4 regions of the Ruegeria sp. BG6 genome follow, and region 3 is predicted to be linked to each of the others. Evidence: riboswitches for the same ligand, from Rfam matches in the RefSeq annotation. Region 3 holds a riboswitch; each other region holds the start of a gene.
What was found. A riboswitch is a leader RNA that binds a small molecule or an ion and turns the genes downstream of it on or off. The one in region 3 is predicted to bind cobalamin.

Region 1 (7,245 bases), on a different contig from region 3:
CTCTGGTGTGCCGCATAATACGAACGGCGACTTTAGAAGCAGTTTCTGGGCCGCGCCGCTCCAAACATGGTTTGGCGGGCCTCCGCGTATCGCAATGTCAAAGGCTTCGATATCGACGTCCCAAGAATTTCCTTCCGCAGCGAATGACACTTGGATGCCGGGGTGTTCCGCCCAGAAGCCGCCAAGACGTGGCATGATGACCGCGTCGACAAATCGGACAGTCGTAGACACACTCACACCGCGAGCGGCCTCCTGAACCGTCACATCATCAATGCCTTTTGCGATCTGTTCGAATGCGTCGTTGAGCGTGCTGGCCAGCGTCCGACCGGCCTCGGTCAAAGCAAGTCCGCGGCCCTCTCGGCGCACAAGTGGAATCCCCAGATCAGCCTCAAGCTTTCGCACCTGTTGGGCAATTGCGGCAGTGGTTACGTTCAGTGAACGTGCCGCGGCAGAATAGCCGCCTAAACGGCCGGTCGCCTCAAACGCCCGAAGGGTCGTAAGCGGCGGCAACTTATGCCAGTCAATAAGATTCATTCAGTAGACATACTTAATGATTGCTATTTTTTTTGCCTCGCAAGGTACACCAAATGTGACTATTGTCGAGAAATACACCTGATGGGAATTGAACAATCCGTGGTGTAGCTATCTGAAATTGCGATTGCCCTAAAAGCCTGTCGAAATGCGTTGCAATGCGATCGTCCTGCAATGCGTTTTGCGTTGACAGTTGGGTTTGAACAACCGGCAAGGACCAATCGCCGCAAATGCTTGGAGGCCGATATGACTATCAGGATGACCATGCTTTTTACTGGAATAGGGTTGGCTATCGCGGCACCGGCGCTGCCCGACACCAAAGCCGAGACTCCGCAAGCCGCACACACTGCGTATCTTGCAGCGATCAACTCGAACAAACTGGATCAATTCCTTGAGACGGTCACTGATGACGTGGTGTTCATCGCACCCGGCGCGCCTGTCATGGAAGGCAAAGCCAAGGTCGGGCCATGGGCGCGCGGGTATTTCGACGCCGTCCACACCCGTTGGAAAAAGCAATCGCTGGAATTTGTTGTGGCGGCGGACTGGGCGTTTGAGCGTTATGAGTTTACCGCCACCGATGTTCCGCGTGACCCGGGCCCTGCCACTGTTTCCACCGGCCATGGCATCAATATTTACCATCTTGAAGATGACGGAACATGGCGCGTGGCGCGGGATATCTGGTCCAACGCGAATACCTTCAGCGCCGGCAGATCAATCGCGTCGGCGTGTTCGGGGCGTGCCAAACCTTGCTGATCAAAAGATTCGATTGGTTGGCACGCCGCCCAAATGGCTTGGACACATACCGGATCGGCCGCTTATTACCGGGTTCCGTCCTCGGCCAACTACATTGGCCTCCGGACGGAACCTGAAAAGTACTTTTCTCGGCAACCGAAAGGCCCAACCCGCAGATCGGGCATGAGCAAATTACTGGGCCACAACTTCCTTGCAGCTGCCTTTGCCCCATCCGGATTTGCTGCCCGAAGCCGAATAGTCAAACGTGCCAGTCTTGAGATTCACGTTGTAATTCAGGGTAAAGCCGTCACCGATATACAGGTAAGTCAGGGTGTCGAGGCCGGGATACACCTCAGCCTTATTGTCGATATCACCAATGGTAATATGCCCTTTGTTCTGGCCCTCGTATTTGACCAGCGTGGCCGCCATTTCCGGATATTTTGCATCCGCCGCTTCACACTCGAACACCCGGTCTTCCGCAACTGCAGCGACGGGTAAGTACACAAGAAAAGCTGCTAACTTTTTCATTTTTTGTTTCCTGGCATATTCTGTTCGCCGACGCCCGCTAAGGGCAGTTTGAGGCATAATTTTGCAAAAAATCTGGCTACTCTGTGCACGGCAAGACGGCCATCAGATTTGATCTCGAAGCGGTCGTTTTTGCCGGGTCTTGCGCGAATACTGAAATGGAGTATCCCGAGCCGGTCGGAACGGCAGTTACTTAATCAACGAAACCCCAATCCCTCGGTTTAGCGATGCTCGGAGATGACGGTCGATTGGTCGCCGCAACGTCCACACACGGCCTGCCCCAGTGGCTCTGAAGCCGAATCTGCCCCGCCCGTCCGGGTCCCGCCGACCCCTTCCAAAGCCAGCGAAGATCAGACGGACCCCCTCAATCACGCAGGTTTTCCGGCGCAGCAAGCGCCCGGCGATGCCGCTGAGTGACCACCTCAGGTCGCTTTTTCCTTCCGGCGGCAAAGCCGCGCATCCTGAAGCTTGACAAGTCCCCCGCCTGTGCCGCATGTCCGACCCGTTGGTGTCCATCCCTGGATGGATGAAAAGGGAATGCGTCAGCGGTTTTTCCGTCAAACGCAGCCGCCCCCGCGACCGTGACCGGAGAGGGTGCCCATAGCCACTGGCCGAAAGGCCGGGAAGGCGGGACATCTGCCAGAGCAAGCCTCTGACATCCGCAAGCCGGGAGACCTGCCAGCACCCGAAGAAGAAACCGGGCGGGGTGTTCCGGTGTCGGGTCCATGTGCAGACGCGTGGCCCGCATGAAACCCCGTCCCCCGCGAAGAGGATTTGGGGGGATGAGAGACATGACCGAGACCGCACCAGTCGAGTTGCTGGTCTGTACCACGTGCCGCCGTGGACTGCCCGTCGAGGATGATGAAAAACGCCCCGGCACATTGCTGCACAAAGCGCTGCAACAGGCCGACCTGCCCGAAGGCATCACGCTGAAACCCGTCGAATGCCTGTCGAACTGCGATCAGGGCTGCTCGATCGTGCTGCGCGGTGGACCGGGTCGCTGGACCTTTGTCTATGAGAACCTGAACGAAGCCGAACACGTTGACGTCATTGTCGACGGTGCGACCAAATATCTGGCGACCGAGGACGGCTTGATCAAATGGCGTGAGCGCCCCGAACATTTCCGCAAAAACTGCGCCTCCCGCATTCCCCCGATTGGAGCCCTGAAATGAGCACTCTTGAGAAATTACCCGTCACTGTGATCACCGGCTTTCTGGGCTCGGGGAAGACAACGCTGGTCAAGCACCTGATGCAGAACCCGCAGGGCAAACGTCTGGCGGTCGTGGTCAATGAATTCGGCGACGTGGGCGTCGATGGCGATATTCTGAAATCCTGCGCCATTCCCGATTGTCCGGCAGAGAACATCATGGAACTGGCAAACGGCTGCATCTGCTGCACCGTGGCCGATGATTTCATACCGACCATCGAAGCGCTGATGGCGCTGGACCCGCGCCCCGATCACATTCTGATCGAAACCTCCGGCCTCGCCCTGCCCAAGCCGCTGCTGAAAGCCTTTGACTGGCCCGATATCCGCTCGAAAATCACTGTGGACGGCGTGATCGCTCTGGCCGATGCCGAGGCGGTCGCGGCAGGTCGCTTCGCTCCGAATGTCGAGGCGGTGGATGCCCAGCGCCTGGCCGATGACTCGATCGACCACGAAACGCCTCTTTCCGAGGTGTTCGAGGATCAGATATCCTGCGCCGATATCATCCTGCTGACCAAGCCCGATCTGGCAGGGCCAGAGGGTGTTGCCAAAGCCAAAGAGGTCATCGCAGCCGAGGCCCCGCGCCCGCTGCCCGTCGTAGAGGTTGCCGAAGGCGTCGTAGACGTCCGCGTCGTGCTCGGTCTGGAAGCCGCAGCCGAGGATGACATGGACGCGCGTCCGTCGCATCACGACGGTCACCACGACCACGAACATGACGATTTCGAAAGCATCATCGTCGAACTGCCGGAGCAAAGTGACCCACTCGATCTGGTTGCCAAGATCGAACGTCTGGCCAGGGAAATGAACATCCTGCGCGTCAAGGGGTATGCGGCAGTTTCCGGCAAACCGATGCGTCTGCTGGTTCAGGCTGTCGGTGCCCGGGTGCGTCATCAGTACGACCGCCCCTGGGAACCCGGCGAGGAGCGCCGCTCGCGTCTTGTGGTCATTGCCGAGCACGACGACATCAAAGAGGCCGAAATCCGAGACATCCTCGTGGGTGTGACCGAGGCCGCCGAGTAAGCCATGCACGTCGTCTTCCGCGAAAGCCACGGGCTTGAAGAAACCGAGACCCCGACCGATCTGGGTCAGAGCCCGGCGGATCTGGTGATGTTGTCCTTTTCGGACAGCGATCTCGGTGCTTTCGCGGCAGGCTGGCATCGCGGCGGTGGGCCGGAAGGGCGAATGCCGACGATGCGGTTGGCCAATCTGACGGCGCTGAAACACCCTCTGTCCGTTGACACATATGTGGAACAGACGCTTGACGGCGCAAAAGGTATCCTGATCCGCCTGATTGGTGGGGTGCCTTACTGGTCATACGGGCTGCAACAGGTTCTTGCGTTGGCGCAGGCCAAAGGCATCGCGCTGGCGGTTCTGCCTGCCGACGGGCGTGAGGATACCCGGCTGGACGACTATTCCACCCTGCCCGTCTCGACCCTGCGGCGACTGGCGCATCTGTGCGACACCGGCGGCGAGGTCGCGGCGCAGGCCGCTTTGGCGCAGATGGCCTTGGCGGCGGGACTTTACGCCGGGCCGGTGATGGGGGCCAAAACCCTTCCGGAATGCGGTGTTTGGTGCCCTGACCGCGGCGTAACCCCGGTCGAAACCGCATTTACGAACGATGCGAAACGCATCATCGTCACTTTCTATCGCGCCTACCTGACCTCCGCCGACACCGCCCCGGTCGCCGCCCTGATCCACAGCCTGCGTGCGCGTGGGTTCGAGGCAATGGGCATGTTCGCCCCTTCCCTCAAGGCACCTGCCGCCGCCGATTGGTTGCGCCGAAACACCGTTGCACTGGAACCTTCTGCGATCATCAATGCCACATCCTTCTCCGGCAAAGGCGCGTCGGGAACCTCTCCGCTTGACGCGGCGGGTGTGCCGGTTTTCCAGGTCGCTCTGGCAACTTCACGCCGCAAAGCGTGGGCCGAGGCCGAACGCGGTCTTTCCCCCGCCGACCTTGCCATGCACGTCGTGCTGCCCGAAGTGGATGGGCGGATCTCGGCGGGCATCGCCTCATTCAAGGAACCGGGCAAACGCGATCCGCACCTGGAATATTCCCGCTTTGCCCACCGCGCTGAACCTGAACGGATCGAAGCGATCATTGATCGTGTAACCGGCTGGCTGAATCTGAACGACCGACCCAAAGCGGAACAGGTGCCGGTTCTGGTTCTGTCCACCTACCCCGGCAAGGACTGGCAGATGGCCCATGCCGTGGGCCTTGACGCGCTGGCCTCGGCCGAAGCGATGCTGTCAGATTTGCAATGCGCCGGGTACGACACAGCCCCTGCCGAACCGATCGCCGACACATTGCTGGGCGCCCGGATTTCCTGGTCGCTCGAAGATTACCAGGCCGCGCTTGCACACTTGCCGGATCAACTGAATACGGACCTGAAAACAGTCTGGGGCAAGCCCGAGGATGATCCGATCTTTGTTGATGGCGCGTTCCATTTCACCGCGCTGCACCGGGGCAAGGCGCTGGTCGCGCTGCAACCCGAACGTGGCACGCCTGAACTGCGCGATGACGACTATCACGACCTTTCGCGCACACCGCGTCACAGCTATGTCGCGTTTTACCTTTGGCTGCGCAAAAGCCTGCACGCCGACGCACTGATCCACATTGGCGCCCATGGCACTCTGGAATGGCTGCCGGGAAAATCCGTTGCCCTGTCCGCCGAGTGCTGGCCCGAGGCGCTGATCCGTGATTTGCCGGTGATCTACCCCTTCATTGTCAACGACCCAGGCGAAGCCGCACAGGCCAAGCGCCGGATCGGGGCCGTAACATTGGGCCATATCCCGCCCCCGATGAAGGAGAGCGGCACGCCGGACAGAATGGTGCGGCTTGAATCGCTGCTGGACGAATTCTCGAACGCAGACGGGCTTGACCCCAAACGACGCGACCGCTTGCAGGAAGATATCCGGGAAGAAGCTCAGGCCATCGGGCTGGAAAGCGACCTTGGCCTTAACCAGGCCACCTGTATCGCCGAGGCAATCACCCGCATCGACCGCTTTGTCTGCGACATCAAGGAAAGCCAGTTTGGCGACGGGCTGCATATTTTTGGCCGCGTGCCTGAAGTGACGGGCAATTTCGACCCCGCGCCATCTGCACACGCCGAACGCACTGCCTTGCTGGACGCGCTGGCCGGAAAGCGGATCGAGGCTGGCCCGTCCGGCTCGCCCTATCGCGGACGATCGGATGTGCTGCCCACTGGGCGGAACCTCTACACCACTGATCCCCGGTCGGTCCCGACCCGCGCGGCTTACACACAAGGCGTGAAACTGGCCGAGGAACTGGTTCGGCGGCACCTGCAGGAGGAAGGCGATTATCCGAAAGGCCTGATCGTCGATCTATGGGGGTCTGCCACCATGCGCACGGCAGGCGAGGAATTCGCGATGGCGCTGCACCTTCTGGGCGTGAAACCGGTCTGGGACAAGGGATCAGAGCGGGTATCAGGCATCGAAGTGCTTCCAATCACCGACCTCAGCCGTCCACGTCTGGACGTGACCCTGCGTGTTTCGGGCCTGTTCCGGGATGTATTCCCAACGCTTTCCGCCCTATTTGGCCAGGCCGTTCGGGCGCTGTTGCAGCGGGACGAAGCGCCGGACTGGAACCCCTTCGCGGGGCAGACCGCGAACCCGCGGGTCTATGGCCCGGCTCCGGGCAGCTATGGTCTGAACATCACACACTTGTCGGAAACCTACACCGACGAGGCCCGCACACAGGCGGGTGAGGCATGGCTAGAGGCCAGTTCTTTCGCACTGGAAGGCGAACACGTCGCAAAGGATATCGACGGCATTACCCGACAAGTCGCCAATGCGGACAGCTTCGTGCACCTTCAGGACCTGACCGAAACCGACCTGCTGCTGGCCAACGACTATGCCACGCACGAGGCCGGTTTCGCGGCGGCCAAGAAGATTACCGGCGGCGAGGTGCAACTTTACCATCTCGACAACACCAATCCGGATAAACCCCGCGCCCGCACCCTGCCGGAAGAGATCAGCCGCGTCGTCCATGCCCGGGCCGCCAATCCCGGCTGGATCGCGGGGATGCAGCGCCACGGTTTCCGCGGGGCGGCAGAGATCGCGGCGACGCTGGATCACATGGCTTCTTTTGCCCACCTGTCCGGTACGGTCGCGCCACATCTTTTTGACCTTTACCATGACGCGACACTGGGCGATGCCGACGTGGACGCGTTCCTGCAACAGGCCAACCCGCAAGCGCATCAGGCCATGCAGGACCGGTTCCGCGCGCTGCT
Region 2 (7,245 bases), on a different contig from region 3:
CCGCATCGCGGATCTCGGCGATCGTGGCGGCTTCGCCATCTGCCACGATGGATACGGCCCACCGATTGCCTGTCCAGCGCTGCAGCGCCGTACCCAGCCGTTGGGCAAGGTCTGTCGGGGCATGATCGGTCGGTGTAAATTCGATCCGGCCCGGTGAGTAGGACATCAGCCGCACACCGTTTTCGACCTCGACCAGCAGCTTTACGTCCCGGTTTGTCCGGATCAGTTCGACCACATGTTCGAAGGTCGGATAGCGCGCCAGAGCAGTTTGGACGTCCTGTGCCAAGGCAGTAGTCGGCGCGCCGGCGGGACCGTGTGGAGCGGAAACGTAGGAAGACCTTGCCGATGCCTGAGGTTGTACCGGGGCGTGCGAGGGTACGGCCATGCCGCCACCGGGGCCTCCGTTCGGCGTGGGTGGAGGTGCGTCCTGCAAACGTTTGATCAGTTCTTCCGGGCTTGGCAGGTCGGCCACATGGGTCAGCCGAATGACGGCCATTTCTGCCGCCATCATGGCGTTTGGCGCAGCTGAGACCTCTTCGAGCGCTTTCAGCAGCATTTGCCACATGCGGGTCAGGACACGCATCGGCAGGGCTTCGGCCATTTGCTGGCCACGAGCGCGTTCGTCCGGTGAAACGGTCGGGTCCTCGGCGGCGTCCGGCGTGATTTTGACCACGGACACCCAATGGGTGATTTCGGCCAGATCGCGCAGCACGGCAAGCGGATCGGCGCCCTCGGCGTACTGAGCGCTTAGCTCTGTCAGAGCCCCCGACGCGTCGCCCCGCAGGATCATGTCCATCAGGTCCAGGACGCGGCCCCGGTCCGCCAGACCCAACATCGCCCGGACCTGATCGGCACTGGTTTCACCGGCCCCGTGCGAGATCGCCTGATCCAGCAGCGAAGTTGCATCACGCGCCGAACCCTCGGCCGCTCGGGTGATCAACGCCAGTGCGTCTTCTGCGATCTGGGCCCCCTCGGCGGCGGCGATCTTGTTCAGAAGACCGATCATGTCCTCGGGTTCGATCCTGCGCAGGTCGAAGCGTTGGCAGCGCGACAGGACCGTCACCGGAACCTTGCGGATTTCGGTAGTCGCGAAGATGAATTTCACATGCTCGGGCGGTTCCTCAAGTGTCTTGAGCAGCGCGTTGAACGCGCTGGTCGAGAGCATGTGAACCTCGTCGATGATATAGATCTTGTAGCGCGCGCTGGCGGCACGATAGCGGACGCTGTCTATGATTTCGCGAATATCGTTCACGCCGGTGCGGCTGGCGGCGTCCATTTCCATTACGTCGACATGGCGGCCTTCCATGATCGCCACGCAATGTTCGCATTGGCCGCAGGGTTCGGTCGTCGGTTTGCCGTCGCCATCGGGGCCGATGCAGTTCATGCCCTTGGCGATGATCCGCGCCGTTGTCGTTTTGCCGGTGCCGCGGATGCCGGTCATGATGAAGGCCTGCGCGATCCGGTCTGCCTCGAACGCGTTTTTCAGGGTGCGCACCATGGCATCCTGACCAACCAGGTCGGCAAAGGTTTCCGGGCGGTATTTGCGGGCAAGAACCTGATAAGCGGGGCTTGGCGTGTCGGTCATTTCTGCTCTGTCGGATTCGTATCAGAAGTGCAGCGTAGAGTGCGCCGCCGCCTGCGTCCACAGCCGGTTCGCGAAATTCATTTGGGAATGCTTCGGGATGCGCGTAAAAATGAAGGCGGAAGCATTTTTGACCGGATTCTTGTGCGTAACGATTAAGGAGGGCGCGTTGCATGTCTCAGATGATTATTCATGCGCTGCAGGTCGGAGGAGGTACTCTGGCCCTGACATCAATGCCAGGGCGTGGGGGTAATTATGCCCAGGACCTGAATGCGATTTCCGATTGGAAGCCCGGTCTTGTCATTTCAATGACGACCGAAGTCGAGATGCTGCAGGACGGCGCGCGTGACTTCGGAACCGACATTCAGGCGCGCGCCTGCCGCTGGGTCCATCTGCCGGTCGAAGATTTCGGTGCACCCCCCGACGCCGTGACCGCGCGCTGGCCCGATGTAAGCGCGGCCGTCCGCCATGCCCTGTCAGGGGGCGGGCGCATTCTGGTGCATTGCCGGGGCGGCTGTGGCCGGTCCGGAATGGTGGTGTTGCGCCTGATGGTCGAATGTGGCGAGCAACCGGGTGCAGCCCTGAAACGGTTGAGGGCGGTGCGGCCCTGTGCGGTTGAAACAGATGCACAACTGGCATGGGCCACGCAATTGATTCCGGCCAGCGCGGACCCGTAGCTTAGGCCGACAAATGTCCGGCCTGGGCCGCCACTTGGCGACCTGCCAGGGCCGAAGCTTCAAGCATGGCGCAGGGCGGGTCCGACAGAATTGCGGACGGCAGCGCACGGAACTCTGCGCAGAACATCATGTCTGCATAATCCTCCAACCTGTCGCCCGGAGTTTCCTCATTCGTTCCGCAAAACACCCGGATTTTGTCTGGCCGCGCGTGGAACCGGGCCATGCACCCTTCGGGGCAATGGGCAAGCTCGCTGCTGCCTTCAATGGCGAATTGCGGGGTTGCGGCCGGGCCGGCGCTTGCCACGGCGCGCGTCAGAGCCCGCGCCATTTGCGCCAGTGCCGGACAGGGTTTGCCGGTGCGCTGGCACACAGTGGCAGAAAATTCGTGTGTCCTTGTCTTCCAGATCATAATGCGCCCTCCGCGCGCGGCGCGGGGCAAGGATCAGGTGTGACGGGGCTATGCCATCAGGACCTGCCCGGACACCCCGCCCGAGTTTCGGTTTCAGTATCGATGGCAGGTCTCCTGACTTGCGGGTCATCGCTTTGCCGACCTTCCCAGCCTTTCGGCCAGTGGTGTTTCGGCATTGCTCACCGCTTACAGTTGCGGGGGCAGTCTCGGCCTTGGTTCCTTCCGGCAATGCCAGACAGAACCGCACCGTGTTCCCTTTTCATCCCGGCCCCTTAAAGGGCGCGGAAACCATCTCCTCATCGCTAGCGGTTGCCGGGTCCCCGAGTCAAGCGCATTGCGCGGGCCGAGGCATTTGGTCCGATGCGTGGTCGGGAAAGCGGACGTTTGGTCATGTTTGCACCGGGTTGACTTGAGCGGGCGACTGGCCTGACAGATAGGTGAACTGAACTGTTCAGTTGAGAGCGGAGCATGATATGTTGGACATACAGGAACAGGTCTTGACCGAAGACATACGATTTCCCTCCGGGACGGCTATGCTGTCGGGTCGCCTGTACCTGCCTGTTGCAGCGCCTGATATCGTAGTTGTTCTGAACAGCGCGACCGGCGTTCCCCAGGACTATTATCAGCATTTTGCCCGGTGGCTGGCGGAAGAGCAGCGCATTGCCTGTCTGACCTATGATTACCGCGATTTCGGAAAATCGTTATCGGGGCGTCTGAAGGATTCGCGTGTCACCATGTCCGATTGGGCGCTGATCGATATTCCCGCGGCCCGGGCCGAGATGCGACGGCGATTCCCAAGTGCGCGGCAGTGGACCATTGGTCATTCGCTGGGGGGTATGCTTGAGCCATTGCAATCGGATGTGGATCAGATCGACCGGATGATTTGTGTGTGTTCAGGCCTGGTTACGTTGTCGGATCATCCCTGGCCCTACAGGGGGCTGGCCGGAATCTTCTGGTACGGGCATGCGCCTTTTGCAGTTCATGTGCTGGGGTATCTGCCCGGCAAGGCCATTGGGTTTGGTTCGGACCTGCCGTCAAAGGTCTACTGGCAATGGCGAAAATGGTGCACCTCGCCGAACAGCTATCTGCCTGAAATTGGCCAAAGCCTGCCCGCAGCGACCTGGCCGCGGGCCGGTGGTCCGGTTGACCTGTTTGCGATTTCGGACGACCAGATGGTGCCTGAAAATGCGGTCTGGAGGCTGGCCGAGCTATACGGCCCGGACGCCAACCGTCATGTGCTTGAGCCAAAGGATTTCGGGCTGAAATCCATTGGCCACATTGGTGTTTTTGCGCGCAAAAACAAAGCGGTCTGGCCGAGGCTGATCGAGTCTGCGGAGCAGCAAGTCCGTTCCGACCGGAAAGATGTGACGATTGCGGGATGAAGTGAGAGGTTGGACATCGACCCAAGCGGGGCTCGTTGTGGCTGCTTCCTTCCGGACCTGACCAGGTTGGCGAGGCGCTCGCCCGCGCCAACCTCTCAATCGTCGATATAGGGAAGTTGCGCCAGGAAGACAACCCGTCAGAGTGACAGTCTGATCCGCAGAAAGCCTTCCGGGTCATGCCCCAGCGCATGCGGATCGTATGCGTCCAGTTCGGAAAGATGCGCCCTTGCTCCCGGCCCGGTTTTCAGAATCGAAGCGTGGCCGGGAAGCCGGATAAGGCTGAAGGGGAAGGGCGCAGATTGCATCGGGTCGCCCGGTAATCCCCCCGAAAGATAGTCGCGCAGGACGTCCCTGATGGGTAAGGTCGGCAGATCGATCTGCCGGGCCTGATGCGCAACTGGGAAGTGTCCGCCGCCGCTGGCCCGGTAACTGTTCAGGGCCACAACGAATTTCTGGGTGGGTTCAACAGGGATTCCACCGCAGCAAATCTCGCGGACACGGTTTGCAGCGGGATTGACCAGCATACCGTGAGAATCAAAACGCGCCGGCTGGGAAAGATCGATCCGATAGGTCAGGCCGAACAGCACATCGAAGTTATGCCCGGCCCGTGTTTCATCGGTCAGAGTGCGGACAGCTCCTGCATCCACCTGATTGAAAATGCCCGCCGACATTTCAAGCCAGTCACGGACCATGTCGCCGGTGACAAGCACGGCGCGCAGTTCATTCGGAAAAGAATGAAGATCCGAAACATTGCGCAAACGAACATTTCCGGGCGGTACATCCGTGTAGGAACGCGGTCCCGCGCGGCCTCCGAACTTGCAGGGCGAAACAGCGGAAAACAGTGGAAGCCCCCGCAGGTCTTCGTCCAGATGGAGGTTCAATGCCGCTGCCTGGGCGCTGGCGACCAGCGCGAGGCCCCGATCTGGTGCGCAAAAGCTGAAATAGCTGTGCAGGCTTTGACCGGTGTGGCCCACGGGTCTTGAGGCCAGTGCACGGGTTTCTTCGTGGCCGTAGCTGAACAGCCGCCGCATTCCGGGGTCTTCGGAAATTGCTGCGTCCCGAAGCGGGGCAATAACAGGCAGCAACTGAATCTGCTGCCCGACAACCTTCCATCGCCCGGCAGAGGTTTTCTGCACATGCAGGTCGATGATGCCAAGATGCGTCCCGGCGACGCCCGGCATGACAACCGGTTTGCCATGTACATGCCCCCGGGTTGCGTCTGTATGATCCAGCCCTTCGTGATCCTTGCCGGGAAGTGTGAGATGCGTATGGCCTGCAACAATGGCGTCGATCCCGTCGATCGCGGCCAACGGTATGACGGCGTTCTCCAATCCGCGCGCGGGTTCCGAAGGTCCAAAGCCCGAATGCGCCAGGGCGATAATCACATCGCTGCCGTCCGTGCGCAGGGCCTCGACCGTCTTTTGCGCGGCCTCCAGAATATCTTCGAACACCACCACATCCTGAACCCGGTGCGCATTCCATTGCGCCGTTTGCGGCGGCAGGATCGACAAAAGACCCAGACGAAACGGGGTTTCGACGCCGTCAACCAGAAGAGAGCGTTCTAGTATTGCGCGGTCATTCCATTTGGCCCCGGTGGTCAATTGCCGGGCATTGCTGCAAATCACCGGGCACGGTGCGCCGTCCAGAACACGATTCAGCGTCGGCAGGCCAAAGTCGAAATCATGGTTGCCCAGTCCGATTGCGTCATAGCCAAGTTCCCGGAAGGCCTGCATCAACACGTGGTTGTCATCAGTCTGCTCTGCCGCCCAATCGCCAAACGGTGTTCCCTGAAGGGCATCTCCGTTGTCGAACAGGAATACCAGTGCTCCGTCTTTCTGCGCTTCTTCTCTGGCAGCGCGGATCAGGCTGGCCGTTCGGGTGAAGCCCCGCGCCGGATCCGGTTCATCGGCGTGATAGTCGAACCCTGTCAGATTCATGTGCAGATCGGTCGTGGCCAAAATCCGAATGCGACCGGCTGAAATATGTTGGCTCTGAGATGAAACAGTGGTCGGGTGCAATTTTCTACTTTGGGCAATTCAATCTAAGCCATGTTCACTAAAAGAATGAGTAAGTGCAAATAACTTGGCGCCGGTGGGACCATTCAGCGGCATTGCCACGTCCCGGTGTTCATGAATTGGCATTGCAACAACTCGGCAGTCGTGGCAGCCCTGTGCGCAACACACTGAGGATATTAAATGAAAAACGCGGAGACAGTGACATTTGGCGGCTCGGGCCTGGATCGCGCAGCGCATCTCCGGGGAGATTCGGACAGGCTGGAACAGATGAAAACTGATCCACGCGCCGAATGCCTGCTGGTCTGGCGTGGCAAGATATTGGTGCAGGGCGAAGATCTGGACCGGCTTGGATTGGTTGCGATGGCACATAGCCTGGTGCGCGAAGGTCCCGGAGGGGTTGTGGAAGCCCCGGTATTTCTGGGCCTTCGTGAAGACGATGCACCGATTTTTGCGGCGGATATATCGGACTGGTCGGCGGATGGGCAGGATTTGTCGGATATCGGTGCTTTTGTAGACCGGTCCGAGCAGCAGCATCCGGACCTGCCGGACGGGTACGTGTTTGCCGAATTGCGCCGGATCATGACGCGGCTGAGCGCCCGCGATGCCGAGCTTGCAGCAGCGGCCAAGGCCGTGATCGGCTGGCATGAAACGCACCGGTTCTGTGCGCGTTGCGGGGCTGCCAGTGAAATTGCACAGGCGGGGTGGCAGCGCAGCTGCCCCACTTGTGGCGGGCAGCATTTTCCGCGCACCGACCCTGTGGTGATCATGCTGATTACCCATGGAAACTCGGTCCTGATGGGCCGGTCTCCGGGTTGGCCCGAAGGCATGTACTCGCTGCTTGCGGGATTTGTCGAACCGGGTGAAACGCTGGAAGCCGCCGTGCGGCGCGAAGTAATGGAAGAGGCAGGCGTGCCGGTTGGTGCCGTTCACTATCTGGCCAGCCAGCCGTGGCCGTTTCCGGCCTCGTTGATGTTCGGCTGCGCGGGTGAGGCCCTGTCCCGCGAACTCAGGATTGATCCGGTCGAGATCGAAGACGCGATGTGGGTCAGCAAATCGGAAATGATGCGCGCCTTTGCCGGAGAACATCCGGTCTTGTTGCCGGCCCGAAAAGGCGCCATTGCGCATTTTCTGCTGCAAAACTGGCTTGCAGACACTCTGGACTGACGAGACACTGAACGAA
Region 3 (7,245 bases):
GTGGTGGAATCCTGCGCCGGGGTCTTCCAACCCATGCGGCCTCGGCTGCGGCTGTCACAAATGTCGCCAATGATCATCTGGGGCAGTACGGCGTCAACACGGTTCCGGAGTTGGCGCAGGCCAAGTTCGCCGTGCACCGCACCCTTAAGAAAGATGGCGTTCTGGCCCTGAACGCGGATGACGCGTATGTCCGGGATGAGGCACTGAACACGTCCTGCAGGATCTGGTGGTTCTCGCTGGACCAGAAAAACGCACTGATCCAACAATCCCGCGAGCAAGGACATTGTTGTGCCTTCCTGCGGGACGAGATGATTGTGTTCTTCGATGGCTCCACGGAACAACCGGTGATTTCGGTTCACGATATACCGCTCGCCATGGGTGGGGCTGCCAGGTACAATATTCTCAACGCAATGACTGCGCTGTGTCTGGCCCGCGCACTCGATATCCCGATGCAGGCCATTCGCGCCGGATTGTCCGGGTTCAAGCCAGACGCCAAAGATAATCCTGGCCGGTGCAACGAGTTTTCACATAACGGCGCCCGCGTCTTTGTCGATTTTGCGCATAACCCGCATTCGGTCGCAGCGGTGTGCGAGGCTTTGTCCGGACTTCCGGCCAAGCGCCGCTTCATACTGCTAAGCCATGCCGGGGACCGGTCAGATCAGGACATCATCGATGTCACGCAAACGGCCTTGCGGTTCCAGCCGGATGTGATCGTCGCCGCCGAGCTTGAGGGCTATCTGCGGGGACGCAACCTTGGTGAGATTCCAAAGCTGATTAAGCAGGCGGCAATGAACAACGGTCTTCGGGATGAGCAGATCCTGAGCGCGCCTTCCCCGACCGAGGCGAGCAGGACAATACTGGATCAGATCGAACCGGGCGATCTTGCCCTGTTGCTGGTCCTGTCCGAGCGCGAGCAAGTCTTAAAATTGCTGGAAAACTGAACCCCTACGCTGAATCCGAGGACCTCGGGCGGTGAAACTCGAGCACCGCCCTGCCCAGCCCATCCGATTGTCCTGCCAATAATTCTGTATTGACGCATGCCCGGGTCTGAGGCACTTAGCTAGAAGATGGTTCCCGAAGGAAGACCCGAGGGATGAAAAGGGAATACGGTGCGGCCCTGAAGGCCAAGTCCGTAACTGCCCCCGCAACTGTAAGCGGTGAGCGACGCCAAACACCCACTGGCCGAATGGGCCGGGAAGGAAGGCCAAGCAAGGACCCGCGAGTCAGGAGACCTGCCATCAGTGTTCAACCAACCCAGGGCGGGGCGCCCTGGAAGGAGGCTTAGATGGCACGTCAGTCACGTGTTTACATGATCAGCACCTTCTGTCCGCGCTTGGCAACAAGTGGAGCGGACCATGTCAGACGCCACTGATCATATTCTTCTGATCTGTTCGACATGCAACGGTGATTTGTCTGCGGACAAAATACGCTCTTCTTTGTCAGATGCGCTACCTTCCCGGTTTGCCATTCGCTCGGTCGATTGCATGGCCGGGTGCGCGCGGCCGACAACCGTAGGGTTTCAGGCCACCGGCAAAGCCCAATACCTGTTCGGTGACATCCGGACCCCGCATGACATCGCGGCCTTGGCCGAATTCGCGTTGCAATATCAGAACAGTGCCGATGGATGGACCTGCGCGTCCGACAGGCCGAGCGCTCTTTTTGGCAAAACCCTTTCCCGTTTGCCCCGAATGATTTTGGAGGAGCCTTCATGACGACCTCTGCATTTCTTGCCGTGCGTGACGTCGAATACTATGCGCTGAATGGTGATGTTCTGCTGCAAGCAGCGTCTTTCGAACTGGAAGAAGGCGCAATCCTTGCAATTGCCGGACCGAACGGGGCCGGGAAGACGACGCTTCTGAACCTGTTGTGCGGCACGGCCGAACTGGTGCTGGGCGACGTTTTGATCAATGGGCGCAGCCTGAAACACACGCCCGCCAACCAGCGCGCCCGAATGATCGCTGTTGTCAGCCAGCACGAACTGCCGGATAGCAGACTATCTTTGCGGGAATATGTGGCCTTGGGGCAAATCCCGATCCGGGCTGACCGGTCGAAAGAGGGCCACGCCGCCGAACTGGACAGGGTTTTGAACCTGACAGGTCTGTGTGATCTGGCGGACAAACGAATGGGCGTACTTTCCGGGGGTGAACGTCAACGTGCGCATATCGCACGCGCGCTGGCACAGAACCCTTCGCTTTTGTTTCTGGACGAACCGACAAACCATCTGGACCCCGACGCCAAGGGGCGGATGCTGTCGCTGGTTGCCGAGTTGGGCATCACGGTGGTCATGATCGTCCACGACCTCGTCATGATCCCCGAATTCGCCACCCATGTGGCCATGATGAAATCCGCGCGGCTCACGGGCTTTGGTCCCGTGGCCGATGTGCTGACCTCGGACCAGGTCCGGGAAACCTTTGGCGTCGACTACCTGTACTTTCACCATGAGGGCCGCGTGATTCCGGCGCTGGATATCCGAAAAACCTCGGTCTCAAACTAACCCTAGGAGCATCTTTGAATGAAACAGATCTGGTCGGTGGTCCTGACCACAGCCCTGGCAGGCGGTGCGTCGGCACAAGAAATTGCCGTCGACAATTGCGGCAAGCCGCTGGTTTTTGAAACTGCACCCGAGCGGATTGTCGTGCACGATATGAACATGACCGACATGGCCTTTGCGCTGGGTCTGCAGGACAAGATCGTCGGGCTGACCGGCATCACCGGATGGTACAAGACCAGCCCGGAATTCGATACGCTGCGCGGCGACATTCCCGAGCTTGCGCCCAAATACCCAACGGTCGAGAACCTTGTGGCCGTCGAACCCGACATGTTCTTCGCGGGCTGGTATTACGGGATGAAGCCGGGCGGAGACGTGACTCCTGACACGCTGGAACCCTTTGGCATCAAGACCTTGATCCTGTCCGAAAGCTGCGTGCATCTGGACAAGGACCGCCCCGAAGCCAGCATGAACCTGCTGTTTGATGACGTTCTGCGCCTGGGCCAGGTCATGCAGGTCGAAGACAAGGCGAAGGAACTGGTTGATGGTTGGAAAGAAGAACTGACCGAGATCGAAACCCGGACCGCCGATCTGCCCAAACCGCGCGTTTTCCTTCTAGATGGTCCCGCTGATGCGCCCTTCACCGCGGGCAAGTTTGCCATTCCCGATGCGATGATTTCCGCAGCGGGCGGTGAAAACGTGACCCATGACATGGATACAAGCTGGGGCCGCACCTCGTGGGAAACGGTGGCGGCCGCCAACCCCGAATTTCTGGTGCTGCTGGATTACCAGACCGGCAACGGCGCCGAGGATACCTTCAAATTTCTGCAGGAGCATCCGGTGATGTCCCAGACCGATGCCGTCAAGAATGAAGCCTGGATTGGCCTGCGGTACGAGGAACTGACCCCGGGACCGGCAAATATCGAGGCGATCCTGAAAATGGCGCAGGCCATGCATCCGGATCTCAACTGATATGGGCCGACTTGGCCTGACACTCCTGCTGGGGGCGGTCGTTCTGGCCGCCCTTTTGCTGATCTCAACCATCTACGGCACCACATCCATTCCGGTTTCCGACACGTTCACCGCTGTCTTGCTGGGAACAGGTCTGAGTGACGGGGACATGTCGCCGTTGCACCGGATCGTGTTTGATTTGCGCCTGCCGCGCGCCCTGTTCGCGGCCGTAATCGGCGCCGGGTTGGGCATCGTCGGCGTGGTCCTGCAAACCACAACGCGCAACGATCTTGCTGATCCGTTCCTGTTCGGCCTGTCCTCGGGTGCGGCGGCCGGCGCCGTGTTCGTGATCACCGTGACAGGCGACGTGCTGGGCTTCTGGACCCTGCCGTTGGCCGCGTTCTGCGGCGGGCTTGTGGCTTCGGGCATCGTGCTGGCGCTGGTTCACGGTTTACGCACAAGCGCGCCCGAAAAACTGATCCTGGCAGGTCTTGCGGTTTCGTTCCTGTTCTCGGCCATCACCAACTACCTGATTTTTGCAGGCGACAGCCGCGCCGCGCATTCCGTGATTTTCTGGATGCTGGGCGGTCTGGGCCTGGCCCGCTGGGAGACGTTTCCGCTGGTCTGCGCAGGCCTGCTTCTGATCCTGAGCTTTTCTCTCTACCGCAGCCGCTGGCTAGACGCGTTGCTGACCGGCGATCTTACTGCCTCAACCCTCGGCGTACCCGTGCGCGGACTGCGGTTCAGCATGTTCTTTGTTGCGGCGCTGGCAACGGCGGTGTTCGTCTCGGTCGCTGGTGTCATCGGTTTCGTCGGTCTGATGGTCCCTCACATCGCCCGCGGAATCGCGGGGCCGCTGCATGGCCATCTGCTGCCGACCGCAGCTCTCGTCGGCGCGGCATTGCTGACGGGCTCGGATATTATCAGCCGTTTGTTGCTGGCCCCGCAGGAATTGCCTGTCGGGATCGTGACAACCTCAATCGGATCGGCGTTCGTGTTCCTGCTCCTGTTCAGGACCAGAGCCCGCTGACCGGACCCTTTCCACCTTCCACCCAGGACGCAAGCAGCGGCTGGTGCGAACCATTTATGTGCCGCGCTTCCTCTGTGCATCTCTGACAAGTGCGGCGAGGCGATAGAACCCATGTGCCATCTTGGTATAGGGCATCAGCAGGAAGAAGGTCAGAACCGATCCCAGATGGATGGCCAGAAGTGCGGGCATCACTGTGGTCGAGCCGAGCACGTAGAGGACAAGGCCGCTGAGGCCAACAAACCCCAGCAGCAGGATAAAGCCCATTTCTCCGTCCCACGCGGAGGTGTCGCCAAGGTCACGATCCGATTTCTGCTTCAACATGACCATGCCGCCACAGCCGATGGTCAACAGGATACCGCCTGAGACGCCAAGCAGCTTGGGTAATGACCAGAATCCGTAGGGTGCATGCAGGCCAAAGCCATAATGCATCGCTGTCGCAACCGAGGTTGAGGCAAAGCAAAGCAGGAACCCATACATGATCGCCTGATGCACGTGTCGGCGGGCGTGGCTGAACCGGTCTTCATCTTCGAAATTGCAGCCTTCGCCGTGGCCGGCGGCAAGATCCTGCATCGTCCCGGCGCGTTTGAACGCCGCTTTCAGATCGGCCCATTGGACTGACTTTCCGTCAACCGCACGCCAATAGCGGCGCAAGCTGATGGCGATGCTGAACAGCGGCAGCAGAAAGGCGGGCATAAAGATCGCCACCATCGCATTGTGGGAAAGAACCGCATAGAAACCTTCGCCGCCAGAAGACCCGATTGCCCGGATCGCCCAAAACAGCGCGGCAAAACCGAGGACCAGCGCAAGCGCAATTGCCCCTCCTTGGGTGTGGAAGCGACGCGCCAAAGGCTGGGGCCAGGCGAAGCTTTCCCAACTGTCCCGGCGCACTTCGGCCAAAGCAGCAGGCAGGTTCAGATCAAACTCGTGCGGGGCGGTGTACTGGCAGGCATAATAGCAACCCCTGCAATTGTGACAGAGGTTGGCAAGTTGTGTGATGTCGCCATCCGAGAACGCGTGCTCGGCGTGCAATGACGGGAAAACCGAGCAGTAACCCTCGCAATACCGGCAGGCATTGCAAATCTCGGCCTGACGGCGGGCTTCCTGTATCAGTTCAGTTTGCATAAGCGGCGGCCTCACGTCCTGCGATACGTCCGAAAACCGTTCCAATGGTCATGCCGAACCCGGCCAGATACCCCTGCCCCAGGATCGAGCCGGCCATGGTTTCCCCGGCCGCCCAAAGGTTCCTGATCTTGCCGTTAGGGGTCGAACACTGTGCCGTCTCGTCGACCTTGAGCCCCAGATAGGTGAAGGTCACACCGGTGCGCAGCGAGTAGCCATAGAACGGCGGTTCCGAGATTGGGCGGGCCCAGTTTGTCTTTGGTGGTGTCAGGCCGGATGTGGAAACTCCGTCCAGCTCGGTTGGATGGAAGCCGCTGACGTCGCCACAGGCGGCATTGAATTCGGCGACCGTTGCCTTCAGCTTTCCGGCAGGCAAGTCCATTATGTCGGCCAGTTCATCCAGAGTATCAGCCTGAAGCGGCGGGAAAACAGACGGCATGAACAGGTTCAGCGATTTGGCGTCGATGATCACGTAGCCCACCTGTTCCGGCTGAGCTGCCACCAGACGACCCCAGATCGCGTAACGCTTGGGCCAGACATCCTCGCCCTCGTCATAGAACCGCTCGGCGTTCTTGTTCACGACGATGGAGAACGGCACGCAGTCAAGACGGGTGACAATGCCACCGTCAAACTTGGGCGCGCGTCCGTCGATCGCAACGGCGTGGCATTGGGTCGGGTCGCCGACATTCTCGACACCCTGATCCAACAGATCGGCCAGCACCACACCGCGATTATAGGGCGTTCCACGGATCAGGAAGTTTTGCGCCGCCGGTCCCCAGGCACGGGTCAGCCAATCGGTGTCGGCCTGAAACCCGCCCGAGGCGACAATGACGGCCTTCGGTGCGATGCGGTGGGACTGCCCCTCGTGGGTATAGTCGACCCATTCGACCCTGTCGCCATTCAGTTCCAGATGGGTGACGGCAGCCTCGTACAGCACTTCAACGCCCAGCCCTGCCGCTGTTCTGTAATACGCATTAACCAGAGACTTGCCACCACCCATGAAAAACGCATTTGTTCGCGCCAGCGACAGGGTCCCCGAAAGCGACGGCTGGAACCGGACCCCGTGTTCTTCCATCCAAGGCAGGCATTCCTCGGAAGTGCGGATCGCCAGCCGTGCGAGACGCTCGTCAGTTTGTCCGTCGGTCACCTTCAAAAGATCGGACAGGTATTCGTCCTCGCCATACGCTTCGACAAGCGGGCCCAGTGGGCCCGAGTGCATGCAGCGAAAGTTGCGGGTGTGGCGCGAGTTTCCACCGCGATAGGGTTTCGGCGCTGCCTCCAGGATCAGGACACGGGCACCCGCCTCGGCTGCCGTCATCGCGGCGCAGAGGGCGGCATTTCCCCCGCCGATCACTGCAATATCATAAGCTTCGGTTTGAGGTGCCATTTCCGGTTGTCCTATTGGCCTTGATCGCTGGTGCGATCTCGTTCCTGCAATGCGCGAATGCGCATGCGTTGCGCAGCCTGGATATGCGCTCGCATTTCCGTCTCGGCTGCCGCCCCGTCACGTGTTTTGAGGGCGGCCATGATACGGCGATGTTCGGCCACGGCAGCCCCAGCCCGATCGCTGTCCAGCAGTTGCGATGGGCCAAGGATCAACAAAGCCTTTTGCAAGGACAGCATGGATTTTGCCAGAAACCGGTTCTTGGCCGCATCC
Region 4 (7,245 bases), on a different contig from region 3:
CCAGGGATGTCTATCCCCTGATCCAGCAGGTACAACAGTCCGCCAGCGCCGATCATATCATTGGAATAATACAGAAAATCCAGCTCCGGCGACCGTTCCAGCATCGCCTGCGTCATCTCGCGCCCCTTGGCCAGTGCCGACCCGCCCGAGTAGAACTCGCGATCCTCGATCTCGATCCCGTGTTTGCCCAGAACTTCGGTAAAGCCTTCGAAACGTTTGCGGGCGCGGTGGTCCAAAGGCATCTTGGTCCCCATGAAACCGATATGCTGGTATCCGGCCTTCAGAATGGCCTGCGCCATTTCGCGACCGGCACGGCGGTGCGAAATGCCGACCATCGCATCCACGGGTTTGCCGTCGGTGTCCATGATTTCGACCACCGGAATGCCCGCGGAATCCAGCATTGCCCGGGCCGCTTCCGTGTGTTCCAGCCCTGCGATGATCACGCCCGAAGGCCGCCACGAGAGCATCTCGTAAAGGACCTTTTCCTCTTTTTCCGGCAAATAATCGGTTACGCCGACCACTGGCTGCAATTCGGTGTCTTCCAGAACCTGATTGATGCCGGTCAGGACCTCGGGGAAGACCATGTTGGACAGTGAGGGGATGATGACCGCAACCAGATTGACCCGGCTGGATGCCAGCGCACCAGCAATTTTGTTGGGCACGTATCCCAGCTCTTTCGCGGCGGCCAGAACCCGTGTTCGGGTCGCATCCGATACATCACCCCGATTGCGCAGGACCCTGCTGACCGTCATTTCGGATACCCCCGACGCTTCCGAGACATCGCGAAGGGTGAGCGGGCGTTTTGTTTCTGTGGTCACGAGGCACCTGCACTGTTGTTTTGCCCGATGGTAGCGTGAACACGGCGACAAATACAACAACTCTGCTTCTGCGTCGGACGCTGGGCCGGTCGGACCATTTATGCGTCGGAGGGCCCCTCCATATTTGTAGCGAGTTCAATATAACACACGATCAACGCCCGCAGTTTGGGGCCCAACGAACTCAAGTCCGCGAACTGAACCGACGACTATTGAACGCGGAAAGAGATCTAGGAAAATACACACACGCGCGGTGGCGCGTACCAAACCGCATAGCAAGCGCGGGCATGCAATTCCTGATTTCGCAAATGGCCCATGCAACGCCGCAATCAATTGTTGACCGTGTCTTACATATTCTGGCATGAACGCGCCATGTTCGGTTCCGGGGACATCCTCGGAAGCAATAGGGAATGCAGTGCGGCACATTTCGCCAACTCTGCAACTGCCCCCGCAACTGTAGGCGGCGAGCGCGGCTGATAATGCCACTGGGATATCCCGGGAAGGTTAGTTTAGCGCTTTGACCCGCAAGTCAGGAGACCTGCCGAACATGCGCCCTTGGAAGGGGCGTTCATCATCGGCGACGGGGTGTGCGCCGGATCTGTTTGCCCGATAAGGCAGATGGCTTCGCGTTCCCCATCGTCAAAGTAAATTTGCGCCGGGGAAGGCGCGACGTGAGAAGGACTCGATTCGTGAAAAAACTGCTGGTGGCTGCAACGGCTGCTTTGGCGATGCCTGCATTGGCGCAGGCCCATTTCCTGCTGGAATATACCGACGACACGATGATCGAACGCCCCGGTGACGTTCCGGTCAAACTGGTTTTCTGGCACCCGTTTGAAGCTGGTCACGTGATGACCTTGGAAAAACCGGAAGAATTCTTTGTAATCCACAACGGTGAAAAAACCGATCTGATGGATACGCTGGAAGAAACCACTTTTGAAGGACCGGACAACATTGCCAAAGCGTTCCTGGGTTCAGTGCCGGTGAAACGCTCGGGTGACTATTTGGTGGTTACAGTTCCTGCGCCTTACTACGAAGAATCCGAAGATATCTATATCCAGCAGATCACCAAGGCTTACCTCAACCGCAACGAACTGCCGACCGACTGGGATCAGCCGCAGGGGCTGGCCACCGAGATTCTGCCGCTGAACAAGCCTTACAACATCATCGCCGGGTCAACCTTTACCGGTCGCGTGTTGAGCGAGGGACAGCCCGTCGCCGGCGCAGAAATCGAAATCGAGTACATCGCCGCAGCACCGGACATGACCGGCGCCGGCGCAAAGGATGCCACCGTGTCCCCATTGCCGGGCGGCGCGTTGGTCGCGATTTCGGATGACAACGGATATTTCACTTTTGGTGTGCCAAAAGCCGGGTACTGGGGCTTCGCCGCTTTAGGTGTGGGTCCGGAAACCGAGCATGAAGGCAAAGAGCTGAGCCAGGATGCGGTCATCTGGATCCGCGCCTGGGATCTGGAGTAAGCCTGAATGCACATCGTCGACGGAGCCCTTTCCAACCCTGTCGTGATCGGCGGTGCGGTCGCCGCGGCTGGCGGGATCGCATTGGGCCTGAAATCGCTGGATCTGGATCGCATTCCCACGGCAGGCGTGTTGTCGGCCAGCTTTTTTGTCGCCTCGCTGATCCATGTGCCGATTGGCCCATCGTCTGTGCATTTGATTCTGAACGGTCTGGCCGGGCTTCTGCTCGGCTGGGCCGCCTTTCCGGCCCTTTTTGTCGGCTTGCTGCTGCAGGCCGTGTTCTTTGGTTTCGGCGGATTGACCGTGCTGGGGATCAACACGGTGAATATCGCTCTTCCGGCGGTGTTGACCTGGATGATCTTTGGTCGCCTGATCGCACATGGCTCGCCTGTTCAGGGGGCGATCTGGGGCGGCGTCGGTGGCGCGTTTTCGATCGCCGCCACGACTGCTTTTGTCGCGGTCTCGCTGGCGCTGTCCGGCGATGAGTTCCTGCCCGCTGCCAAGCTTGTCTTTTTCGCCCACATTCCCGTCATGGCTATCGAGGCCGTGCTGACAGGTTTTGCCGTTCTTCTGGCCCGCAAGGTCAAACCGGAACTTTTTGTAAAGGTTGCGTCCACATGAAACAGTTGATCCTTGTTTGTACGCTTGCTCTCGCCCCGCTCCCGGCTCTTGCGCACAAGGTTATAGCGGGCGTTTTTCCGGCAGGCGACGCAATCGAAGGCGAGCTGGGGTTTTCCAATGGCGATATGGCCGCAGACCAGGAAGTCATCGTCTATGGCCCCGACGGCTCTGAACTGGGACGCACAGTAACCGATACGGACGGTTTCTTTCTCTACAGCCCGACCAGAGCTGTGACTCATACATTCAGGGCAGATCTGGGTGCAGGGCACGTCGCCGAAGTTGCCATGCCGGCCGACGAAGTGGCCGAAATCATGGGGGTCGAAGCCGAGCTTTCTGAAACAGCCACGCCGGTTGCATCTGCGGATGGCGCGGCAGCGGTGACTGTGGCCTCGCTCTCGGATGAGGAACGCGCCGCCATCGCCAAAGCGGTGCGCGACGAAACCCGCCCACTGCGGCGCGAGATCGCCGCCTACCGCGAGCACAATGAACTGCAGAACATCTTGGGTGGTATTGGTTATATCATTGGTCTGTTCGGCATCGGCTTTTATCTGGCCGCGCGCAAAAAGATGGCCACCTGATGGCACATGCGCTGGAACCACAGGCCAAAACACTGGCCGAGGCAGGCAGAGCCGCCCATTTCGGGATGATCGGAGACTACGATCCCCGTATGCGCGTCGTTTTGGCCTGCATCTTTGCCATCGTCACGGTTGCCCTCAACAGTATTCCGGCGCTGATCGGCGCTTTGTCCGTCTCGCTTGGCTTACTGGTGATGTCACGCTTGCCAGTCGGCCGGACCCTCAAGCGTATGGCCATGATGGACAGCTTCATCATCTTCATGCTGGTGTTGCTGCCATTCTCAATGCCCGGTGACGCGATGTTCACGGTTTTTGGCTTTCCGGCCAGTTGGCAGGGCCTTTGGAAAGCTTTCGAGATTGCACTGACGGCCAACGCGGTCATCCTTGCGCTGATGGTTCTGGTCGGAACGATGGAACCTGTGACGCTTGGACACGCTTTGCACAAGCTGCGCTGCCCCGAGGCGCTTGTGCACCTTTTGATGTTCACCATCCGCTACATCGAGGTGTTGCGGGAAGAATACCTGCGCCTGCGCGGCGCGATGAAGATCCGCGGATTTCGCCCCGGCACAAACTGGCACACCTACCGAAGCTTCGGGTATCTGGTCGGCATGATGCTGGTGCGCGCGATTGAACGGTCAGAGCGGATTCTGGCGGCGATGAAATGCCGGGGGTTTTCCGGGCGTCTTTTGTTGCTGCAGGACTTTAACATGACCCGACGCGATCGCATGTTCGCCGCGATGCTGTGCACCGTTTGCCTTGGCCTGCTGTTCCTGGATTATCTATGACGATCCTCAAGCTTGAAGACATTTGTTTTGCGTACCCTGGCCAGCCACCAGTGCTGGACGGCGCTTCGCTGCAGCTTGAACCGGGGCAGCGCCTGTCGATTGCGGGGCCGAATGGCGCGGGAAAATCTACCCTGTTTCGCATCGCCCTTGGCCTGCAAACACCAAGCGCCGGGCGCGTGACCGTCCTGGGAAAGGAAAGGCGCGTCGAGGCGGATTTTCACGAAGTCCGCCGTCAGGTCGGGCTGGTTTTTCAGGATCCTGATGATCAGCTGTTTTGTCCGACAGTGGCGGAAGATATCGCATTTGGTCCTCTCAACCTCGGGCGCAGCAAGTCCGAGGCGCTGGCCATCGTCGACAGGGTGCTTTCCGATCTGGATCTGTTAAGTCTGCGTGATCGCATTACGCACAAGCTCTCTGGTGGAGAGAAGCGGCTTGTGACCCTTGCAACCGTTTTGGCGATGGAGCCCGAGGCGCTGCTTTTGGATGAGCCCACCAATGCGCTGGACGCCAAAAACGAAGCGCGACTTCTGGAAATTCTGCGAAGCCTGCCGCAGGCTATACTGCTGGTCAGCCACGCACCATCGTTTCGCGCGGCACTGGCACCAGACACGCTGGAACTGCGAAACGGGCGGATTGTCAGCCCAAGTGAATGACCTGTTCACACGAGCTATGCGAATGTCCGCGACGGAGTGCCGTCTTCAAGAAGACAGCGCGTGCACGCGGTATGACCCGGGGGTCCGGCTGGTCCATTTTCGAAAGGCGCGGTGAAAATTCGCCGGAGCCGAAAACCCGGTGTCAAAGGCGATCTGTTCAATACTGAGCGTACTTTGCTGAAGCGCGCGGATGGCGATGTCGCGGCGCAGTGCATCCTTGATGTCCTGAAAAGAAGTTCCTTCTTCTTTCAAACGCCTGTTCAAGGTCCGCGGCGTCATCTTCAGGGCACGCGCTGCATCGGGAAGCTGGCAGGTTTGCCATGTTGCGCCGTAGAGAAACGCGCGGACGCGAAGGCTGTTTGTATGTGCGCGCGAACCGGTAAAGATCCAGTCCAGCGGCGCGCGTTCAAGGAACACGGACGCCTCAGCCGAACTGCGGGTTATAGGGCGGGTGAACTGGCGCGGGTCGAAAAGGATACTGGTCTGCCGAGCGTCAAACTCGACAGTGCATGGGAAGACGACGGCGTAGTCGGCGGCAAATTCCGGGCGGGCAAACGCAAAGCGAACGGCTTTTACTGGTGTTTCCGTCCCGCCAAGCCAGGACAAAAGCCCATGCGCCAGTTTCAGGATCAGCATGTGGCCAAATCGCTGCGGGCGGGTGTCGTCCGAATATGGGACCAACGCCAGTTCCACCTCGTCGGATTTGTTGTGCAAGTCCAGGTGGAAGTCATCCAGAAGCAGGTTCCAAAATGTCGAGAAACGATAAAGTGCCGAGGTCAGGCTGCTCGCTTCGCGCTGTACAGTCACCAGATGCTGCAGGGCGCGGGGCCGGATCCGACGGCTCCAGAGCCCCATCATTTCGTCCCCGGTTTCGGGCGCGGCAAGCTGATAGAGCCGGGCGATTTCGTTCAGTGTGACGCGTTGAGAAGGTGCCATCGGGTTGGCCTGCAAGCCCGAACGCTCTAACAGCGATGTCATCTCAGCCGGGGTGCAACGGGACTTCAGCGCATCCAGCCAATCCTGGACAAATCCCGCCGATACAGTCGTCAGAGATATGGGGTCATGGCTGGTCATCTGAACCTCAGGTTGGCGTAATCGGATACCATTTTGTCAAGAAATGAGCTTATCGGCAAACCATTGGGCGGGTAGATGACGCGAAACCATAGTCGCCGCAGGGGAGCCTGGCATGTCCTATCAGCCGCCCGTACAGGATTTGATGTTTTGCATCGAACACTTGTCCCACTGGGAAAAGGTGTCCCGGGTGGAAGTGTATTCGGAATACGACCTGACGGATATTGGTGCCGCTCTCGAGGGATATGCCCGGTTCTGCAGCGAACAGATCGCGCCATTGTCACATATCGGGGACACGCTGGGCGCGCAGTTCGACAGTGGCCGCGTGTCGATGCCCGAAGGTGATGCGCAAGCTTACGCGCAGTTCGTCGAAATGGGGTGGCAGGCGCTGACCCATCCGGTGGAATATGGCGGGATGGGATTGCCGCGTGCCGTCGGCGCGGCTGCCGTTGAAATGCTGAATGCCGCTGATATGAGCTTTGGTCTTTGCCCGCTGCTGACCGACGGGGCGATTGAGGCGTTGCTGCTGACCGGTTCGGACGAACAGAAAGCCACCTATCTGGAACCGCTGATCGCAGGGCGCTGGTCCGGCACGATGAACCTGACCGAACCGCAGGCAGGCAGTGATCTGGGCCGCGTGGCGACCAGGGCGGCGCAGCGTGGGGATGGCAGCTACGGCGTCTCTGGCACCAAGATCTTCATCACATATGGCGCGCACGATCTGACCGAGAACATCATTCATCTGGTGCTGGCCCGCACACCTGACGCGCCTGCCGGGCCGAAGGGGCTGAGCCTGTTCATCGTTCCGCAAAAACTGGTGGGGCCGGATGGCACTCCGGGCGTCGAGAACACGGTCAATTGCATAAGCATCGAACACAAACTGGGCGTTCGTGCCAGCCCGACGGCGGTTCTGGAATACAAAGACGCCACCGGTTTCCTGATCGGCGAGGAAAACCGCGGACTGGAATACATGTTCATCATGATGAACGCCGCTCGGTTTTCTGTTGGGGTTCAGGGCATCGCGACCTCTGAACGGGCTTACCAACGCGCTCTGGCTTATGCGCGCGACCGGGTGCAGAGCCGTCCCGTGAATGGTCAGGCCAAAGACGCGGTCGCCATCATCGAACACCCGGACGTACGCCGTATGCTCATGCGGATGCGCGGCCTGACCGAAGGTGGCCGGGCTATGGCGGCCGCAACGGCAGGCCTGCTGGACATCGCGCATCTTCAGGACGATCCGGCAATCGCTGCGC

Region 1: it holds a riboswitch for cobalamin, as region 3 does, so the genes downstream of both, ACR0JW_RS19985 (DUF1636 family protein) here and ACR0JW_RS12590 (DUF1636 family protein) in region 3, are expected to answer to the same signal.
Region 2: it holds a riboswitch for cobalamin, as region 3 does, so the genes downstream of both, ACR0JW_RS09890 (hypothetical protein) here and ACR0JW_RS12590 (DUF1636 family protein) in region 3, are expected to answer to the same signal.
Region 4: it holds a riboswitch for cobalamin, as region 3 does, so the genes downstream of both, ACR0JW_RS19490 (DUF4198 domain-containing protein) here and ACR0JW_RS12590 (DUF1636 family protein) in region 3, are expected to answer to the same signal.

Annotation. Positions count from the first base shown of each region.
Region 1 is NZ_JBQFTB010000014.1:68,663-75,907, forward strand. Features, by position in the region: gene ACR0JW_RS19970 (LysR family transcriptional regulator) at 1-534, opposite strand, end outside; gene ACR0JW_RS19975 (nuclear transport factor 2 family protein) at 778-1,284, shown strand; gene ACR0JW_RS19980 (hypothetical protein) at 1,456-1,791, opposite strand; cobalamin riboswitch at 2,278-2,485, shown strand; gene ACR0JW_RS19985 (DUF1636 family protein) at 2,580-2,960, shown strand; gene cobW (cobalamin biosynthesis protein CobW) at 2,957-4,012, shown strand; gene cobN (cobaltochelatase subunit CobN) at 4,016-7,245, shown strand, end outside.
Region 2 is NZ_JBQFTB010000004.1:141,628-148,872, reverse strand. Features, by position in the region: gene ACR0JW_RS09900 (DNA polymerase III subunit gamma/tau) at 1-1,585, opposite strand, end outside; gene ACR0JW_RS09895 (phosphatase domain-containing protein) at 1,756-2,259, shown strand; gene ACR0JW_RS09890 (hypothetical protein) at 2,261-2,587, opposite strand; gene ACR0JW_RS09885 (hypothetical protein) at 2,520-2,798, opposite strand; cobalamin riboswitch at 2,756-2,976, opposite strand; gene ACR0JW_RS09880 (alpha/beta fold hydrolase) at 3,142-4,050, shown strand; RNA gene ffs (signal recognition particle sRNA small type) at 4,050-4,148, opposite strand; gene ACR0JW_RS09870 (bifunctional 2',3'-cyclic-nucleotide 2'-phosphodiesterase/3'-nucleotidase) at 4,188-6,068, opposite strand; gene nudC (NAD(+) diphosphatase) at 6,246-7,229, shown strand.
Region 3 is NZ_JBQFTB010000006.1:90,607-97,851, reverse strand. Features, by position in the region: gene ACR0JW_RS12595 (Mur ligase family protein) at 1-941, shown strand, start outside; cobalamin riboswitch at 1,052-1,254, shown strand; gene ACR0JW_RS12590 (DUF1636 family protein) at 1,356-1,712, shown strand; gene ACR0JW_RS12585 (ABC transporter ATP-binding protein) at 1,709-2,494, shown strand; gene ACR0JW_RS12580 (ABC transporter substrate-binding protein) at 2,513-3,460, shown strand; gene ACR0JW_RS12575 (iron ABC transporter permease) at 3,462-4,469, shown strand; gene tcuB (tricarballylate utilization 4Fe-4S protein TcuB) at 4,524-5,591, opposite strand; gene tcuA (FAD-dependent tricarballylate dehydrogenase TcuA) at 5,581-6,975, opposite strand; gene ACR0JW_RS12560 (GntR family transcriptional regulator) at 6,987-7,245, opposite strand, start outside.
Region 4 is NZ_JBQFTB010000013.1:126,576-133,820, forward strand. Features, by position in the region: gene ACR0JW_RS19485 (LacI family DNA-binding transcriptional regulator) at 1-818, opposite strand, end outside; cobalamin riboswitch at 1,176-1,375, shown strand; gene ACR0JW_RS19490 (DUF4198 domain-containing protein) at 1,505-2,290, shown strand; gene cbiM (cobalt transporter CbiM) at 2,297-2,908, shown strand; gene ACR0JW_RS19500 (cobalt ABC transporter permease) at 2,905-3,486, shown strand; gene cbiQ (cobalt ECF transporter T component CbiQ) at 3,486-4,268, shown strand; gene ACR0JW_RS19510 (ABC transporter ATP-binding protein) at 4,265-4,921, shown strand; gene ACR0JW_RS19515 (AraC family transcriptional regulator) at 4,967-5,995, opposite strand; gene ACR0JW_RS19520 (acyl-CoA dehydrogenase family protein) at 6,108-7,245, shown strand, end outside.